4 regions of the Citricoccus sp. SGAir0253 genome follow, and region 1 is predicted to be linked to each of the others. Evidence: riboswitches for the same ligand, from Rfam matches in the RefSeq annotation. Region 1 holds a riboswitch; each other region holds the start of a gene.

Region 1 (4,201 bases):
GGCCGGGATAGGCGTTCGCCTTGTGCAGCAGACCGACCCGGTCAAGCAACTCGGCGACTCGGTCCTCCATCTCGTGCTGGACCACGCCCAGGTTGCGCAGGGGCAGGGCGACGTTCTCCGCCACCGTGATCCGCCGCAGCAGGGCCGAGTGCTGGAAGATGGTGCCGATCGCCCTTCGGGCGGAGCGCAGTTGCCGTCCCCGCAGGTGGGAGAGGTCCCTTCCGTCGACGAGGATCTCTCCGCTGGTGGGTTTCTCCAGCAGGGAGATGCAGTGCGAGAGGGTGGTCTTGCCCGCACCGGACGGTCCGACGACGGCCGTGATGGTGCCCTCGGGCACGACCAGGTCAATGCCCTTGAGGACCTCGACCGGCCCGTCGTGTCCGGCATAGGACTTGTGCAGGTTCCTGATCTCGATCACCGCTCCGCGCCCCCGCTCATGGCGAGCGCGCCGATCCGGAAGCCGGACCCGCGGTGGTTGGCGGGGAGCCGGTCCCCACGTCCGAACAGCTTGTGGCGCAAGGTGCCCTCCTCGTAGTCGGTCGGATAGGCGCCCCGGGCCTGGAGTTCGGGCACCACGTACTCGACCACGTCCTCGAAGGTGCCGGGGGTGATCGCGTAGGCCAGGTTGAAGCCGTCCACGTCGGTCTCTCGGGCCCAGTCGAGGAGCTCATCGGCCACCTGGGCCCCCGATCCGACGACGACCGGACCGAAGCCGCCGATGCCGACCCACTCGGCGAGGCGGCGGACGGTCCAGGGCTCGTCGTCACCCGCAGAGGCGCGGAAGGTGTCGACCGCCGACTGGACGGCATTGGTCTGGACGTCATGGCCGATGACGTCGTCCAGGCCGTACTGCGAGAAGTCGATGCCCATCCACCCCGAGAGCAGGGCCAGGGCCCCCTGGTGGTCGATGTACGAGGCGTAGTCCTCGTGCTTGGCCTGCGCGGCGGCCTCGTCCGGCCCGGTGATCACCGTGAGCAGGGTGTAGACCTTGACGTCGCCCGGCTCCCGACCGGCCTCGATGGCGGCAGCACGGATCCCGGTCACGGCCTGCGCGAGCCTCTGCCGGGTCGGGGCGGCGACGAAGACGCACTCGGCGTTCTCCCCGGCGAAGCGCAGCCCCCGCGGGGAGGTCCCGGCCTGGTAGACGACGGGCGTGCGCTGGGGGCTCGGCTCCGTGATCGCGATGCCGGGCACGGTGAAGTGGGCACCGGCGTGCCCGATCTCGTGCACGCGATCCGGGTCGGTGAAGACGCTGGACCGGCGGTCCCGCACCACGGCGCCGTCCTCCCACGACCCCTCGAGCAGCTTGTAGACGACCTCGAGGTATTCGTCTGCGTGGTCGTAACGGTCGTCGTGGGCGGCCTGGTCCCGCTGCCCCATGTTGCGCGCGGCCGAGGGAAGGTAGCCGGTCACGACGTTCCAGCCGACCCGGCCACCGGTCAGGTGGTCCAGCGTTGCCAGGCGGCGGGCGAAGGGGTAGGGATGCTCGAACGCCGTTCCGGCGGTGATCCCGAAGCCCAGGTGCTCGGTCACCGCGGCCATCGCGCTGACGAGGAGCACCGGGTCATTGACCGGGACCTGCGTCCCCGCGGCCAAGGTGGCCCGGTTCGAGGAGCCATAGACGTCGTAGGTGCCCAGGACGTCTGCGATGAACAGCCCATCGAAGCGGCCCCGCTCGATGACCTGGGCCAGGTGTGTCCAGTAGGCAATGGTGTTGTACTCGGACGACCGGTCGTCCGGATGCCGCCACAGTCCGGGGGACTGGTGGCCCACGCAGTTCATGTCGAACGCGTTGAAGCGGATCCGTCTCGGGGCATGAGGGTGCATGGGAATGCACGTCCTTCCATCGATCCTGGCGGTAGCACCCTGGCCCCTGTCGGGCGGGTTGCTGCGGCGTCGTCGAGCCAGATCTCTCGGCCGCTCTGGATGGTTACGGATCCACTGTGGGGCCGTCCGGAGCCGGGGCGCCAACCGGGCGTCACACTCCGACGCGTACCGATCACCCCGCGCCAGGAACGCTGCAGGCTGCCCCGATGAGGGTCCAGCATGACGCTCCGTGACGTCACGTGACGCAGGCAGCGGTCCCCGCTTCCCGGGACGCCACGACACGCCGCCCAAAGCGGCATCGGTGGTGGCGGCGCCGTCCCGCACCTGCTTCACTATTGCCACCAACCATCCAGAGCGGCCGAGAGATCTGGCTCCGTGACGCCGCAGCAACCGCCCGGTCCCCGACCGGGAAACGGTGCTCATGCCAGAAGCGATGGAGAGTGATGATCATGACCGCCCTTGCCGAACCGCGCCTGGCCGCCGGCACGGGAGCCCGCGTGGGGTCACCCGGCAACGCCACGGCCGCGAGCCTGTCCGTGGAGTTCCGTGGCGTCGGCCGCTCCTTCCCCGGCCTCGAGGGAGAGCGCACCGTCCTGCGGGACCTGACCCTGGAGGTCGCCCCGGGCGAGGTGCTCGCCATCCTCGGCGCCTCCGGCTGCGGCAAGTCGACCCTGTTGCGGGCCGCGGGCGGCCTGGACACCGGGAACACCGGCGAGATCCTCATCGGCGGCCGGCGGGTCGCGCCGCATGACGCACGCACCGCCGTCGGGTTCCAGGAACCCCGCCTGATGCCCTGGCGCACCATCCACCAGAACGTGTCCCTGGGCCTGCCGCACGGAACCGGCCGCGCCGAGGGCCGCGAGCGCGTGGACCACCTCCTCGAGCTCGTCGGGCTGGCCGCCCACGCCGGGCACCGCCCGCGCGAGGTCTCGGGCGGCATGGCCCAGCGCACCTCGCTCGCCCGGGCCCTGGCGCGCCGGCCCGGCGTGCTGCTGCTGGACGAGCCGTTCGGTGCCCTCGACGCACTGACCCGGATGCGGATGCAGGACCTCCTGCTGGACATCCACGCGCGCACCGCCACCACCATCCTGCTCGTCACCCACGACGTGGACGAGGCCCTGCAGCTGGCCGACCGCATCCTGCTCCTCGGCCGGGACCACGCGCCGGACGCCGCCCCGGGTGCCTCCGCCCGCACCGTCCTCACGGTGCCCGGCGAGCGCCCCCGGGACCGCGGCTCGGCCGAGCTCGCCGCCCTGCGCTCCGAGCTGCTGGACGGCCTCGGGGTGGACGCCCACCGCCGCTGAGCGGCGGGCCCGCCCCGTCCGGCACCGGCTCCTCGGTCCGGGCCCCTCCACGGGCGGGCCGTCCGCGCCCGGACGGCCCCCCAACCTCCCTCCCGGCCGTGCTCCACGCCCGGCCGCCTCCTTCCGCGTTTCCCTGCATCACCGCAACCGTCCCGAAAGGCATCCCCATGCGCTCACGACTTGCCCTCTCCACCGCCGCCCTGGCCGTCTCCGCCCTCGCCCTGACCGGCTGCGTGGCCGGCGAGGGCTCAGGCGGCGGCGCCGCCCAGGCCGGGGCCTCCGGCACCGCCGGTGGCGGCAGCGGCGGCACCCTGGACATCGACTTCGCCACCTACAACCCCCTCTCCCTCGTGATCAAGGAGAAGGGCTGGCTGGAGGAGGAGCTCTCGGACGAGGGCGTCACCGTCAACTGGGTCCAGTCCGCCGGCTCCAACAAGGCCAACGAGGCGCTGCGCGCCGAGGCCATCGACGTCGGCTCCACCGCCGGCTCCGCGGCCCTGCTGGCCCGGGCCAACGGCACCCCGATCAAGACCATCGCCCTGTACTCCCAGCCGGAGTGGTCCGCCCTGGTCACCGGCCCCGACTCGGACATCACCGAGGTCGCGGACCTCGCCGGCCGGGACGTGGCGGCCACGAAGGGGACCGACCCATACTTCTTCCTCATCCAGTCCCTCGAGGAGGCCGGGGTGGACCCGTCCGAGGTCACCGTGCAGAACCTGCAGCACGCCGACGGCAAGACCGCCCTGGACAACGGCTCCGTGGACGCCTGGGCCGGCCTCGACCCGATCATGGCCGGAGCGGAGGCCGAGGGCGCGGAGCTGTTCTACCGCAACGTCGACTTCAACACCTACGGCTTCCTCAACGCCACGGAGTCCTTCCTCGAGGAATCCCCCGAGCTGGCCCAGACGGTGGTGGACGTCTACGAGAAGGCGCGCGCCTGGTCCCTGGAGAACCCCGAGGAGACGGCGCGGATCCTCGCCGAGGTCGCCGGGCTGGACGAGGAGGTGGCCACCACGGTCATCGAGGAGCGCTCGAACCTGGACGTGGACCCCGTGCCCGGGCAGGACCAG
Region 2 (4,201 bases), 780 kb from region 1:
GCGATACCCCGCGGCCCTGACCGCGCTGTCCCTACTCGGGGCCGCCTACCTGCTCTACCTGGGCGCGGGGGCGCTGTTCCGCCGGGTCGAGCAGGTGGGGGCCAGCGAGCGGCCCACGGGTGAGCGACCCCTGTCCCAGTTCCTGCTCGGGGCCGGCGTCAGCGGCATCAACCCCAAGGGGCTGCTGCTGCTCCTGGCGCTGCTGCCGCAGTTCACCTCGCCCGCCGGCTGGCCCTCCGGGGTCCAGATGCTCGCGCTCGGCAGCCTGCACGTGCTGAACTGCGCCGTCATCTACACCCTCGTCGCCCTGCTCGCCCGCCGCATCCTGCACTCGCGGCCGCGCGCGGGGGCAGTGGTCACCCGGGTGGCCGGCGTGGCCATGACGGTGTTCGGCGTGGCGGTGCTCGTCGAGCAGGGGATGGCCCTGCTCTGAGCCCCCGTGGTTCCTCCGCCGACCCGGTGGCCCCGGCGGGGCGGGCGTGGAGCGGGGCCCCGGCCCGGAACGACGAGACGGCCGCCCTCCCCGAGGGGAGGACGGCCGTCCCGGTGCGTGGGTCAGGTCAGAGCGCGCGGACCGCGGCGGCCTGCATGCCCTTGGGGCCCTGCTGGGCCTCGAACTCGACCTTCTGGTCCTCCTGGAGCTCACGGAAGCCGTTGCCCTCGATGGCGGAGAAGTGCACGAAGATGTCGGCGGAGTTGTCGTCCGGGGAGATGAAGCCGTAGCCCTTCTCAGCGTTGAACCACTTGACGGTACCGGTGGCCATGGGAGCCTCTTTCTGTGGGGTGTCTACCCGCCGGGGTTCCAGCGGGGGCGAAGCGGCGTGTACATACCGCTTCCCAACGCCCCGTGCGGCCCGGAGGCCGACCGGTCCGCAGTGATGACGGACTTACTGCTACTACTACTTCGTCACCCATAGTACGGGACATCCGGCAGAACGAAAGACCCCCTATTCTGCCAGACGCGAAGGGCCCGGCGCTGAATGGGCCGACGATGACCGTGTCGCGGCGGCCGTCAGTCCGGGGCGGTGCGGCCGCGCAGGCGCTCCATCTGGCGGCGGTCGCGCTTGGTGGGCCGGCCGGTGCCGCGGTCCCGCAGCGGGACGGCGAGCAGCTCGCGCGGCACCGGCGGCGGGGAGTGGTCCGCGTAGTGGCGCGCCGCCTCGGCCGCGCCCACCCGCTTGGCCAGCAGTCCGGTGACCTCGAGGATGCGCTCGCGCCCGGGCTGGCGCAGCCGGATGGTGTCCCCGGGCTTGACCACCTGGGCCGCCTTGGCGGGCTGGCCGTTCAGCCGGACGTGGCCGGCCCGGCAGGCCGCGGTGGCCGCCGAGCGGGTCTTGAACATGCGCACGCCCCACAGCCACGCGTCCAGGCGGACCTGGCTCGGGGGCTGCGGGGCGTTCGGCATGCCGGACAGCGTACCGTCCCCGCGCGGGGGACGGCCTACTGGTTGCCCTCGGCGGTGCGCAGGTTGCGGAAGGCGGAGCGGTGGAACACGAGCGGCTCGTGCTCGCTGGAGTGGTCGTGCACGCCGTGGACCTCCAGCAGCACCACGTGGTGGTCGCCGGCCGGCAGCTCCGCGTAGACGGTGGTGTCCAACCACAGCGCCGCGTCCTCGAGGAACAGGGCGCCACGCTCGGAGGCGCGGACGTCCAGCCCGGCGAACCGGTCGCCGTCCTTGGAGGCCAGCTGGCGGCACACGTTCGTGTGGCCCTCGGCCAGCACGGAGATCCCGATGCGCTCGGCCTGCTTCAGCCGGGGCCACGTGCGGGAGGTGTTCTGCACGGCGAAGGACACCAGCGCCGGCTCGAGGGAGACGCCCACCGTGAAGGAGGAGGCCACGAGGCCCTCCTTCTCCCCGTTGGCGATGCCGCACAGGGCGGCCACGCCGGAGGGGAAGTGGGAGAAGGCGGTGCGCAGCGTCTGGGTGCTCAGCTCGGTGTCCAGGGCGACGGCGCGGTTCAGGTCGGTGGCGGCCAGTGCGGTCATCTCAGTCCTCCGTTCGAAGGCGCATCTGCGTGGGAGGACCGGGGGCGGCACGTCCGTCCGGCACCCGCAGAGACGCGGTACTTGCCCGCCGGGGGTACCCGGGGGGCCGAATCCTCACCTGGAGCACCCCACTACTGCGTGGAGAGGGTTGCCGTCCCGCAAGCCAGGGCTGTAACAGCGGGAACTCGTGATTCTGGGATCCAGCGTAACGACGGGGGCGCGGAACGGTCAAAGGCCCCGGTGGGATGTGAACCCCCGTGACGGCCGCCACGCCCCCGCCGCCCCACCGGCGCGGCGGGGTCGACGGGGGCGGCTCAGCGGAAGCGGCGCCGGACCGCCTCGCCGTGGGCGGGCAGGCCCTCCGCCTCGGCGAGCGAGGAGATGTTGTCCGCCAGCTCCTTCAGCCCCGTCTCGGAGTACCGGATCAGCTGCTGCAGCCGCAGGAAGCTGACCGTGTTCAGCCCGGAGGAGTACCGGGCGGACCCACCGGTGGGCAGCACGTGGTTGGAGCCGGAGGAGTAGTCGCCCAGCGGCACGGGGGAGTGGGGGCCCACGAACACGGCGCCGGCGTTGCGGATCCGCCGCGCGGTCTCCAGCGGGTCCACGGTGTGCACCTCGAGGTGCTCGGCGGCGTAGGCGTCCGCCACGGCCACCGCCTCGTCGAGGGTGTCCACCACGAGCACGCCGGACTGCGGGCCGCCGAGGGCCTGGCGGACCTGCTCCTCGTGGAAGGACCCGGGCACCTGCGCCTCGATCTCGGCGACCACGTCCCGGGCCAGCTCGGGGGCGGTGGTGATGAGCACCGAGCCGGCCATCGGGTCGTGCTCGGCCTGGCTGATCAGGTCCGCGGCCACCCAGGCGGCGTCCGCCGTGGCGTCGGCCAGCACGGCGATCTCCGTGGGCCCGGCCTCCGCGTCGATCCCGATCGTCCCGAGCAGCGCGCGCTTGGCCGCGGCCACGAAGATGTTGCCCGGCCCCGTGACCATGTCCACGGGCGCGCACACCCGCGTGCCGTCGTCGTCCGCCACCCCGTAGGCGAACATGGCCACCGCCTGGGCGCCGCCCGCGGCGTAGACCTCGTCCACGCCCAGCAGGGCGCACGCGGCGAGGATCACCGGGTGCGGCAGGCCGCCGAAGTCCTTCTGCGGCGGGGAGGCCACGGCGAGCGAGGGCACCCCGGCCGCCTGGGCCGGCACCACGTTCATCACCACGGAGGAGGGGTACACGGCCCGGCCGCCGGGGACGTACAGCCCCACGCGGTTGACCGGCACCCAGCGGTTCTCGACGACGGCGCCCTCGCCGAGCTCGACCTCGGAGCCGGACGGCAGCTGGGCGGCATGCACGCGGCGGGCGCGGGCGATGGACTCCTCGAGGGCGGCGCGGACCTCCGGGTCGAGGGCCTCCAGCGCCTCGGCCAGCGCCGCGGCCGGCACGCGGAGCGAGGGCGGCCGGATGCCGTCGAAGCGCTCGCCCAGCTCCAGCACGGCCCGGGCCCCGTTGGAGCGGACCTCCTCGAGGATGGGCAGCACGCGCGGCACCGCGCCGGCCACGTCCAGCTCGGCCCGCGGCAGCACCGTGGCCGGGTCGTAGTCGCGTCCGCGCAGGTCGGTGATCGAAAGCATGAAGGGTCCTCTCCCGGTCGTCTCAGGGTCCATTCTCCACCCGTTCAGGTGCGGTGCAGGCGCAGGTGTCAGACTGGTGCCCATGCCCAGTCTGTTCCCCTCCTCCGTGCTGCCCGCCGTACCCCCCGCCGACCCGTCCGCGGCCGACGCCGCCGAGCCCGCCGCGGCGCCCGTCGCCGCGGGCAGCGAGCAGACGGCGGTGCCGCAGGACATCACTGGCACCGTGCCGGACACGGTGCAGGAGGGCGCGCAGGGCGCCGTCGACTCCCTCGGGCCCTTCTGGGGGATCCTGTCCACGGTCGCGCTCGGCGTGGGCATCGCCCTGGCCGTGGTGGTGGCCGGGGCGCTGGTGCTCAACACGCTGCTGGCCCGCCGCCCGCTGATCCGCCAGCAGGTGGCCCGCTGCCGCATCCCGGTGGCCGTGGCCCTGTCCCTCATGGCGAGCCGCGTGGCCCTGGGGCTCACCGCCTCGGGGTACGACTGGTTCGAGGGGACGAACTTCCTGCTGCTGGCCGGCATCATCGGCGCGCTCGCCTGGCTCGCGCTGCGGATCGTGCGGATCGTCGAGGAGCGGCTGCTGGCCAAGTACGGCA
Region 3 (4,201 bases), 680 kb from region 1:
CGGTCCCGGCCAGGGGCCGGGCGGCGGCGGCGCGGGCGAGCGCGAGGTCGGCGTCGGACGGTGGGGAGGCCATGGCCCCACGGTAGCGGGGTGCTTCCTACACTGGAGCGGTGACCACCCCCGCAGCTCCCCGCCCGGCCGCTCCCGCGACGCCCGCGCCGGCCGCCGCCCCCTCGGCGCGCACGGTCCGCTGGGAGATCGCGATCGTCCTGGGGCTGTCCCTGGGCCGGTCGGCGGTCTATGCCGTGGTGGACCTGCTGGAGAAGATGAGCCGCGGACCGCTGGCCGGGCAGACCACCACGCTGAACCCGCCGCTGGCCGACCGCCAGTACTTCGACCTCGCGTACCAGCTGCTGGACATCGGCTTCGCGCTGGTGCCCGTGCTGCTCGTGTTCCACCTGCTGTGGATCCGCGGGCGCAACCCGTTCCGGACCCTCGGCCTGGACCTGCGCCGCCCCGGGGCGGACCTCGGCTGGGGCGCGGCGCTGTTCCTGGTGATCGGCCTGGGGACCCTCGCCGTCTACGCCGGCGGCCGGGCGGCCGGGCTGACGACGGCGGTGGTCGGCAGCGCGATGAACGAGTACTGGTGGACCACGCCGGTGCTGGTGCTCTCGGCCCTGCGGCACGCCGTGCTGGAGGAGGTCATCGTGGTGGCCTGGCTGTTCGACCGGCTCGGCTACCTGCAGCAGCTGCGGGCCGGGGCGGATCCCGCGCTGCCGGTCGCCGAGGGCGGGCTGCGCCGGTGGGCCGGCGGGGCGTTCCCGCCGCTGAACCCCGTGGCGGTCGTGGTGGCCTGCGCCGTGCTGCGCGCGGCCTACCACCTGTACCAGGGCATCGGTCCCGGGATCGGCAACCTGGTGATGGGGCTCGTGTTCGGCGCGGTCTACCTGCGCCACCGCCGGGTGGCGCCGCTCGTGGTGGCCCACCTGCTGCTGGACGTCACCGGCTTCGTCGCCTACCCGCTGCTGGCGCAGCTCGGCTGGTTCGGCACCTGAGCCCGGGGCGGTCAGAGGGTGACGGTGCCCTTGGGGGTCTCGAAGGTCACGGAGAGGATGCCCGGGGTGCCGGACGGCGCCTGGAACTCCACGTTGAGGTCCTTGACCTTCTGCTGCGGGTCGTCGAGGCCGAGCCAGTCGCGCACGCGCTCGCGCGAGCCGGCGATGGTGATGGCCGAGAGGGAGGCCTGCGGCTCGGCGGCCTGCGAGGGGTGCAGGTCCTCGGTGCCGTCGTCCCAGCGCAGCAGGTAGGGCACCTGCGGGTCCGCGATGAGGCCCTTGATGCCGATCTGGCGCCAGGTCAGCTCGCGGCCGTCCGGGAACTTGCGGTTGCCGGGCACGGAGTGGCGCTCGAGCCGCTCCTCGAAGGGGGAGAGGTCGTCCACGGCCACGCACCAGCCCATCCAGCCGCCGCCCATCTCGGAGCGGGCGCGCACGGCCTGGCCGAAGGGCGCCTTCTCGGAGGAGGGGTGGTCCAGGGCCTCGACGACCTCGAGGTACTGGCGGTTGCGCAGCGGGAAGATCGCGTTGCGGGTGCCGAAGCGGGGATGCACACCACCCTTGACGCGTTCGATGCCCAGGGCATCGGCGATCCGGGCCACGGTGTCGGTGAGACCCTCCGGGCCAACGGCGTACGAGACGTGATCCAAGCGCATCATGTGTCCATCGTCGCACCTCCGGGCGGCGCGGATCGCTTAGGTTAACCTCACTCGACATGTTGCCGACGTCACACGCGGCGAGCGCCCCCGTCCGGCCCGGGCGGCGGCCCCTCCGCCGCCCGCCGCACGGTTCCCCCGAGGCCCGCCGGAGGGCCCCTCCGCCGCCCGCCTGACCGCCCCGCCGGGGTCACGCGACGTCACCGCGGGGTGAATCGCCCGGGCGGATCTGGCAGACTGGGGCCAGGTCATGAGTGCCAGCATCGAGCCCCGGCTTGCTGGCCGGCAACCCTCCAGCTCGCGGTGGGGTGCCCCGGGTGAGGACCAGGCGGGCGCCGACCGGCGCCGGCAAGCGCGGGCCACCGCGCCACGCCGCCCCGGACCGGGGAGGGCGGGCGCCACCGGGTGGCCCTGGACCAGACAGGAGCCGTTGCGATGACCGACACCCCGAACACCGAGGCCAGCCTTCCCGCCAGCGCCGCGGAGGACCAGGCCGCCGACGTCGCGGACTGGGGCTTCGAGACCCGCCAGGTCCACGCGGGCATCCCGGACCAGAACCCCTACGGGGCCACGGCGCTGCCGATCATCCAGTCGAACTCCTTCGACTTCCCCTCCCACGAGGTCGCCGCGGACCGGTTCGCGCTCAAGGACCTCGGGCCGATCTACACCCGGATCGGCAACCCCACGCAGGAGGCGGTCGAGGGCAAGATCGCCGCGCTCGAGGGCGGGGCCGGTGCCCTGCTGCTGGCCTCCGGCCAGGCCGCCACCACGTTCTCGATCCTCAACCTTGCCGGCGCCGGGGACCACGTGGTGGTCTCGGCCTCCCTCTACGGCGGCACCCAGAACCTCTTCAAGCACACCCTGGCCAAGGTCGGCATCACCACCACCTTCGTGCAGGACCCGGACGACCCCGAGGAGTGGCGCGGCGCGGTCCGGGACACCACCCGGGCGTTCTTCGGGGAGTCCCTCGGCAACCCCCGCGGGGACGTGCTGGACATCCGCACGGTCGCGGACATCGCCCACGAGGCCGGGGTCCCGCTCATCGTGGACAACACCCTGGCCACCCCCTACCTGCTGCGGCCGATCGAGCACGGCGCGGACGTGGTGGTGCACTCGGCCACCAAGTACCTCGGCGGGCACGCCGTGGCCATGGGCGGGGTCATCGTGGACGCCGGCTCCTTCGACTACGCCTCCCAGCCGGAGCGCTTCCCGGGCTTCAACACCCCGGACGAGAGCTATGACGGCCTGGTCTTCGCCCGCGACCTGGGCGTGGACGGCATCCTCGGGGCCAACCTCGCGTACATCCTCAAGGCGCGCGTGCAGCTGCTGCGCGACTACGGCAGCTCCATCAGCCCGTTCAACGCCTTCCTCATCAACCTCGGGCTGGAGACGCTGTCCCTGCGGATGGAGCGGCACGTGGCCAACGCCCAGCGGGTCGCGGAGTACCTCGAGGGCCACGCGCAGGTCCTCTCCGTGATCCACCCCGGGCTGGCCTCCAGCCCGTGGCACGAGCGCGCGCAGCGTTACCTGCCCCGGGGCGCCGGCGGCTTCGTCTCCTTCGAGATCGACGGCGGCCGCGAGGCCGGGGCGCGCTTCGTCGACGCCCTGCGGCTGCACCACCAGGTGGCGAACATCGGCGACGTCCGCTCGCTCGTCATCCACCCGGCCTCCACCACGCACTCCCAGCTCACGGAGGCCGAGCAGCGCGCCGCGGGCGTCACGCCCGGGCTCGTGCGGCTGTCCGTGGGCGTGGAGAGCATCGAGGACATCCTGGCGGACCTCGAGGAGGGGTTCGCCGCCGCCAACGTGAGCGCGTGAGGCGCGGAGGGACCCCATGACCATGACCAGCCCCCACCAGGCCAGCACCGTCCTCCCCGAGGGCGGCCTGCAGTCCCTGCCCGTCGGCGCCCTCGACTTCGAGGCCGGCGGGCACCTGCCCGCCGTCGAGATCGCGTACGAGACCTGGGGCACCCTCAACGCCGACCGGTCCAACGCGGTGCTGGTGCTGCACGCCCTGACCGGCTCCACCCACGTGGCGCGCTCCACCGGGGAACCGGAGGAGGGCTGGTGGGAGGGCGTCGTCGGTCCGGGCGCGCCGATCGACACGGACCGCTGGTTCGTGGTGGCCCCCAACATGCTGGGCGGCTGCTACGGGACCACGGGGCCGTCGTCGCTGGACCCCGAGGGCACCCCGTGGGGCTCGCGCTTCCCGTTCACCACGATCCGCGACTCCGTGCGGGCGGAGGCGCGGCTGGCCGACGCGCTGGGCATCGACGCCTGGCAGGCGGTCATCGGCGGCTCGATGGGCGGCGCGCGCGCCCTCGAGTGGGCGGCCACCTACCCGGAGCGCGTGCGCGGCATGGCCGTCATCGCGTGCGGGGCGCACTCCACGGCCGAGCAGATCGCCTTCGCCCAGGCCCAGGTGCAGGCGATCACGCTGGACCCGGACTACCACGGCGGGGACTACTACGGTCGCTCCCGCCCGGACGCGGGGCTCGGCATCGCCCGGCGGATCGCGCACATCACCTACCGCTCCGAGCCGGACATGGC
Region 4 (4,201 bases), 670 kb from region 1:
TCCTTGGTCTGGGTGATCTGGTGCATCTTGTCCTCACGCTCGGATGGGGGCCGACAGGTCCGCGGCGCGCTCCAGCGCCGCCTCGAGGTCCGCCTGCAGGTCGGCCACGTCCTCGACGCCCACGGACAGCCGGACCAGGTCGGCCGGCACCTCCAGGGCCGTGCCCCGCACGGAGGCGTGGGTCATCTCGGAGCAGTAGCAGATGAGGGACTCGACCCCGCCGAGGCTGACCGAGAGCGCGAACAGCTCGGTGGACTGGGCGAAGGCGCGCGCGGCGGCCTCTCCCCCGGCCAGCCGGACGGACACGATCCCGCCGTAGCCGTCCATCTGCCGGCTGGCCAGCTCGTGCCCGGGGTGCTCCGGCAGCCCCGGGTAGTAGACCTGCGCGATCTGCGGCCGGCCCTGCAGCCAGCCGGCCAGCTCCGCGGCGTTCGCGCCGTGCCGGTCCATGCGCAGCCCCAGGGTCTTCAGCCCGCGGGCGGCGAGGTAGCTGTCCTGCGGGCCGGCCACCGCTCCGGCGGCGAACTGCTGGTAGCCGACCGCCTCGGCCAGTCCCTGCCCCCGGTACTCCCGGTCGGCCACCACCACGGCCCCGCCGAGGACGTCCGAGTGCCCACCGATGTACTTGGTCGTGGAGTGCACCACCGCGTCCGCGCCCAGGTCCAGGGGCCGCTGCAGGTACGGGGAGGCGAAGGTGTTGTCCACCACGAGCAGGGCCCCGGCCCGGTGGGCGATCTCCGCCCAGGCCGCCAGGTCCGCGATGCCCAGCAGGGGGTTCGAGGGGGTCTCCACCCACAGCACGGCGGTGGTGCCGGGGCGGACCGCCGCCGCGACCGCCGTGGGGTCGGTGATGTCCACAGGGGTGTTCTGGATGCCCCACGGGCCGAGGACGCCGTTGATGAGCCGGTTGGTTCCGCCGTAGCCGTCCCCGCCCAGGACCACGTGGTCCCCGGGGCGCAGCACCGAGCGCAGCAGGGCGTCCTCGGCGGCCAGCCCGGAGGCGAACGCGAACGCCCGGCTCCCGTGCTCCAGCGCCGCCAGCTGGGTCTCGAAGCCGTTGCGCGTGGGGTTGGACCCGCGGCTGTACTCGTGCCCGCCGCGCAGCACGTTGATGCCGTCCTGGACGAAGGTGCTGGTCTGGTAGATGGGCGGCACGACCGCCCCGGTCAGCGGGTCCGGCTCCTGGCCGGCGTGCACCGCCGTCGTGTTGAAGCCCTGCCGGGTGCCCTGCGCGGTGCCCGTGCTCGCGGTGTGGTCCAGGAGGGTCATCTCAGCGCACCTCCCCGGCCAGGGCGGAGGCCGGCACGGCGGCCGGTGCGGAGGCCGGCACGGTGGCCAAGGCGTGGTCGAGGTCCGCGATGAGGTCCTCCGGACACTCGAGCCCGATGGACAGCCGGATCGTGGTCTCGCCGATCCCCGCGGCCTCGCGGCGGTCCGGGGCGAGGCGACAGTGGGTCATGGTGGCGGGATGACAGACGAGCGAGCGCACGTCCCCCACGTTGGCCACGAGCTGGAACAGCTCCAGCGCGTCGATGAACGGGCCCACGGCCTCCGGTCCGGCCGCCAGGTCGAAGGAGAACACCGAGCCGGTGCCGTGCGGGAAGTCCCGCGCGGCGAGGGCGGCGCTGGGGTGCCCGGGGATCCCCGGATGGTGGACGCGCCCGACGGCGGGGTGCCCGGCCAGGTGCTCGGCCACCGTGAGGGCGGTGCTCCCGTGCCGGGCCACGCGGACCTCGAGGGTCTCCAGGCCCTGGATGAACTGCGCGGCGCTGGCCGGGGCCAGGGACGGGCCGAGGTCGTGCAGGAACTTGCTGCGGGCCAGCGCGAGGTACGCGCCCCGGCCGTGCCGGTCGACGAGCGCCTGCCCGCCGTAGCGGGCCTTGGGCCGGGCCAGCTGCGGCCACCGCTCGGGGGCCGCGCCGTAGTCGAACGTCCCGCCGTCCACGATCGCCCCGCCGAGCACCGTGCCGTGCCCGCCGAGGAACTTCGTCGCGGAGTGCACCACCACGTCGGCGCCGTGCTCCAGCGGGCGGTACAGGGCCGGCGTCGCGAGCGTGCTGTCCACGACCACCGGCACGCCGGCGGCGTGGGCGAGGTCCGCCAGCGCGGGCAGGTCCGGCAGGGTGGCCAAGGGGTTGGTGATGGCCTCGAGGAAGAACGCGCGGGTGTCCGGCCGGATCGCCGCGGCCCAGGCCGGCGGGTCCGCGGGGTCGGCGAAGGTGACCTCGATGCCGAAGTCGGCGAACGTGTCCGTCAGCAGGTCCACGGTGCCCCCGTAGAGCTGGCTGGAGGCGACCAGGTGCCGCCCGGAGTGCAGCAGGGTCAGCAGGGACAGGGCGACGGCGGCCTGGCCCGTCGCGGTGCCGATGGCCCCGATCCCGCCCTCGAGGGCGGCCAGCCGGTTCTCGAAGACGGCCACGGTGGGATTGCCCGTCCGGCTGTAGGTGAAGCCCGGGGTCTCCAGCCGGAACATGGCGGCCGCCGTGGCGTGGTCCGGGAAGCGGTAGGCCGCCGTCTGGTGGATGGGCACGGCAACCGGCCAGTGCGGGGCCTCGGGCTCGTAGCCGGCGTGGACCTGGTGGGTGGCGTGGTGATGCATTCGATCCTCCATCGATCCTGGCGGTAGCACCGTGCCCGCCGGTCCCGGTGTCCCGGGGCCGGCCGACTGGTTGCTGCGGCGTCGTCGAGCCAGATCTCTCGGCCGCTCTGGATGGTGTGGTGGGTTCATCCCACTGGATGGGCCGCCCCGGAGTCCAACGGACGGGGGGCCGGGGCGTCACATTGCGGCACGCCCGGACGTTCCGGGCCGGACGGCCGCGCCCGGGCGCTCCGGCCGAGGCCAGGGGCCGGTTTGTGACCGGTTGTGACGCCCCGGCACCGGCCGCGTCGCCGGCCGCGTCGCCGGCCGCGTCGCCGGCCGGGTGGCCTACCGCGCCGGCTCGAGGACCCTCGCCTCGGCGGGCACGGGGTCCCGGCGGGACACCGCGAGCATCTCCTCGCGGGGGACGACCTTGACGCGTTCGCGCTCGACGGGGCCGGTGGCGGTGGCCTCGGCGCCCAGGGCGAGCTCGTGGGCGTCCAGGGCCAGCCACCCCTCCCAGGTGGTGTACTCCACCCCGCGCCCGGTGAGCAGGTCCAGGATCGCCTGCTCGTCCGGGTCCTGGGCGGTCCACAGCCCCGGCTGGTCCTCCAGCAGGCACCCGATGGTCTCCAGGGCGTCCCCCTTGGTGTGCCCGATCAGCCCCACCGGGCCCCGCTTGATCCACCCCGAGGCATACACCCCCGGCACCACCGCCCCGGCCTCGTCCAGCACCCGGCCGGCCTCGTTCGGCACCACCCCCCGGCCGGCGTCGTAGGCCAGCCCCGGCACCGGGGACCCGTGGTAGCCGATCGCCCGGTACACCGCCTGCACCGGGTAGTCGGTGTACTCCCCGGTCCCGGTCACGTTGCCGGTGCCGTCCAGTTCCATCCGCTCCATCCGCAGCCCGGCCACCGCCCCGTCGGCCCCGAGGATCTCCACGGGCTGCTGCAGGAAGTGCAGGTGCAGCCGCCGCGAGGCCGTGCCCGGGCGGTCCTCCTGCTCCATCAGCCAGTTCGTCAGCGTCCCGACCATGGTCTTGACCTGGTTGTTCGTGGTGGCCGCCTCCTCCGAGGCCGCGTCGAACTCGAAGTCCTCCGGGTACAACACGATGTCCACGTCCCTCGAGTGCGCCAGCTCGCGCAGCTCCAGCGGGGTGAACTTCACCTGGGCCGGGCCCCGGCGGCCGAACACGTGCACGTCCGTCACCGGGGACGAGGCCAGCCCGGCGTAGACGTTCTCGGGGATCTCGGTGACCAGCAGGTCCTCGGCGTGCTTGGACAGCATCCGGGCCACGTCCAGGGCCACGTTCCCGTTGCCGATCACCGCCACCTCCCGGGCGGTCAGCGGCCAGTGGCGGGGCACGTCGGGGTGCCCGTCGTACCAGGACACGAAGTCCGCCGCCCCGAACGAGCCTTCCAGGTCCACGCCCGGCACGTCGAGGTCGGCGTCCCGGATGGCCCCGGTGGAGACCACGACCGCGTCGTAGTGGCGGCGCAGGTCCTCCAGGGTCAGGTCGGTGCCGAAGTCCACCCCGCCCAGGAAGCGGATGTCCCCGCGGTCCAACACCTTGTGCAGGGCCTTGACGATGCCCTTGATCCGCGGGTGGTCCGGGGCCACCCC

Evidence for each region. Region 1 has a riboswitch for S-adenosylmethionine ahead of E7744_RS13610 (ABC transporter ATP-binding protein). Riboswitches for the same ligand answer to the same signal wherever they lie in the genome.
Region 2: another riboswitch for S-adenosylmethionine. It lies ahead of E7744_RS02570 (flavin reductase family protein); the one in region 1 lies ahead of E7744_RS13610 (ABC transporter ATP-binding protein).
Region 3: another riboswitch for S-adenosylmethionine. It lies ahead of E7744_RS10735 (O-acetylhomoserine aminocarboxypropyltransferase/cysteine synthase family protein); the one in region 1 lies ahead of E7744_RS13610 (ABC transporter ATP-binding protein).
Region 4: another riboswitch for S-adenosylmethionine. It lies ahead of E7744_RS02110 (O-acetylhomoserine aminocarboxypropyltransferase/cysteine synthase family protein); the one in region 1 lies ahead of E7744_RS13610 (ABC transporter ATP-binding protein).

The regions. Positions count from the first base shown of each region.
Region 1 covers NZ_CP039424.1:3,115,966-3,120,166, forward strand. Annotated here, with positions in the region: gene E7744_RS13600 (methionine ABC transporter ATP-binding protein) at 1-418, opposite strand, end outside; gene E7744_RS13605 (LLM class flavin-dependent oxidoreductase) at 415-1,827, opposite strand; SAM riboswitch class I at 1,841-1,933, opposite strand; SAM riboswitch class I at 2,170-2,267, shown strand; gene E7744_RS13610 (ABC transporter ATP-binding protein) at 2,277-3,131, shown strand; gene E7744_RS13615 (aliphatic sulfonate ABC transporter substrate-binding protein) at 3,299-4,201, shown strand, end outside.
Region 2 covers NZ_CP039424.1:569,914-574,114, forward strand. Annotated here, with positions in the region: gene E7744_RS02555 (LysE family translocator) at 1-433, shown strand, start outside; gene E7744_RS02560 (cold-shock protein) at 561-764, opposite strand; gene E7744_RS02565 (RNA-binding S4 domain-containing protein) at 1,013-1,405, opposite strand; gene E7744_RS02570 (flavin reductase family protein) at 1,441-1,986, opposite strand; SAM riboswitch class IV at 2,059-2,179, opposite strand; gene hisD (histidinol dehydrogenase) at 2,301-3,608, opposite strand; gene E7744_RS02580 (mechanosensitive ion channel family protein) at 3,691-4,201, shown strand, end outside.
Region 3 covers NZ_CP039424.1:2,431,829-2,436,029, reverse strand. Annotated here, with positions in the region: gene E7744_RS10750 (phosphotransferase) at 1-73, opposite strand, end outside; gene E7744_RS10745 (type II CAAX prenyl endopeptidase Rce1 family protein) at 111-995, shown strand; gene E7744_RS10740 (VOC family protein) at 1,007-1,654, opposite strand; SAM riboswitch class IV at 1,898-2,012, shown strand; gene E7744_RS10735 (O-acetylhomoserine aminocarboxypropyltransferase/cysteine synthase family protein) at 2,087-3,469, shown strand; gene E7744_RS10730 (homoserine O-acetyltransferase) at 3,486-4,201, shown strand, end outside.
Region 4 covers NZ_CP039424.1:466,183-470,383, reverse strand. Annotated here, with positions in the region: gene E7744_RS02120 (DUF1852 domain-containing protein) at 1-26, opposite strand, end outside; gene E7744_RS02115 (cystathionine gamma-synthase) at 34-1,269, opposite strand; gene E7744_RS02110 (O-acetylhomoserine aminocarboxypropyltransferase/cysteine synthase family protein) at 1,271-2,599, opposite strand; SAM riboswitch class I at 2,605-2,717, opposite strand; gene E7744_RS02105 (FAD-dependent oxidoreductase) at 2,927-4,201, opposite strand, start outside.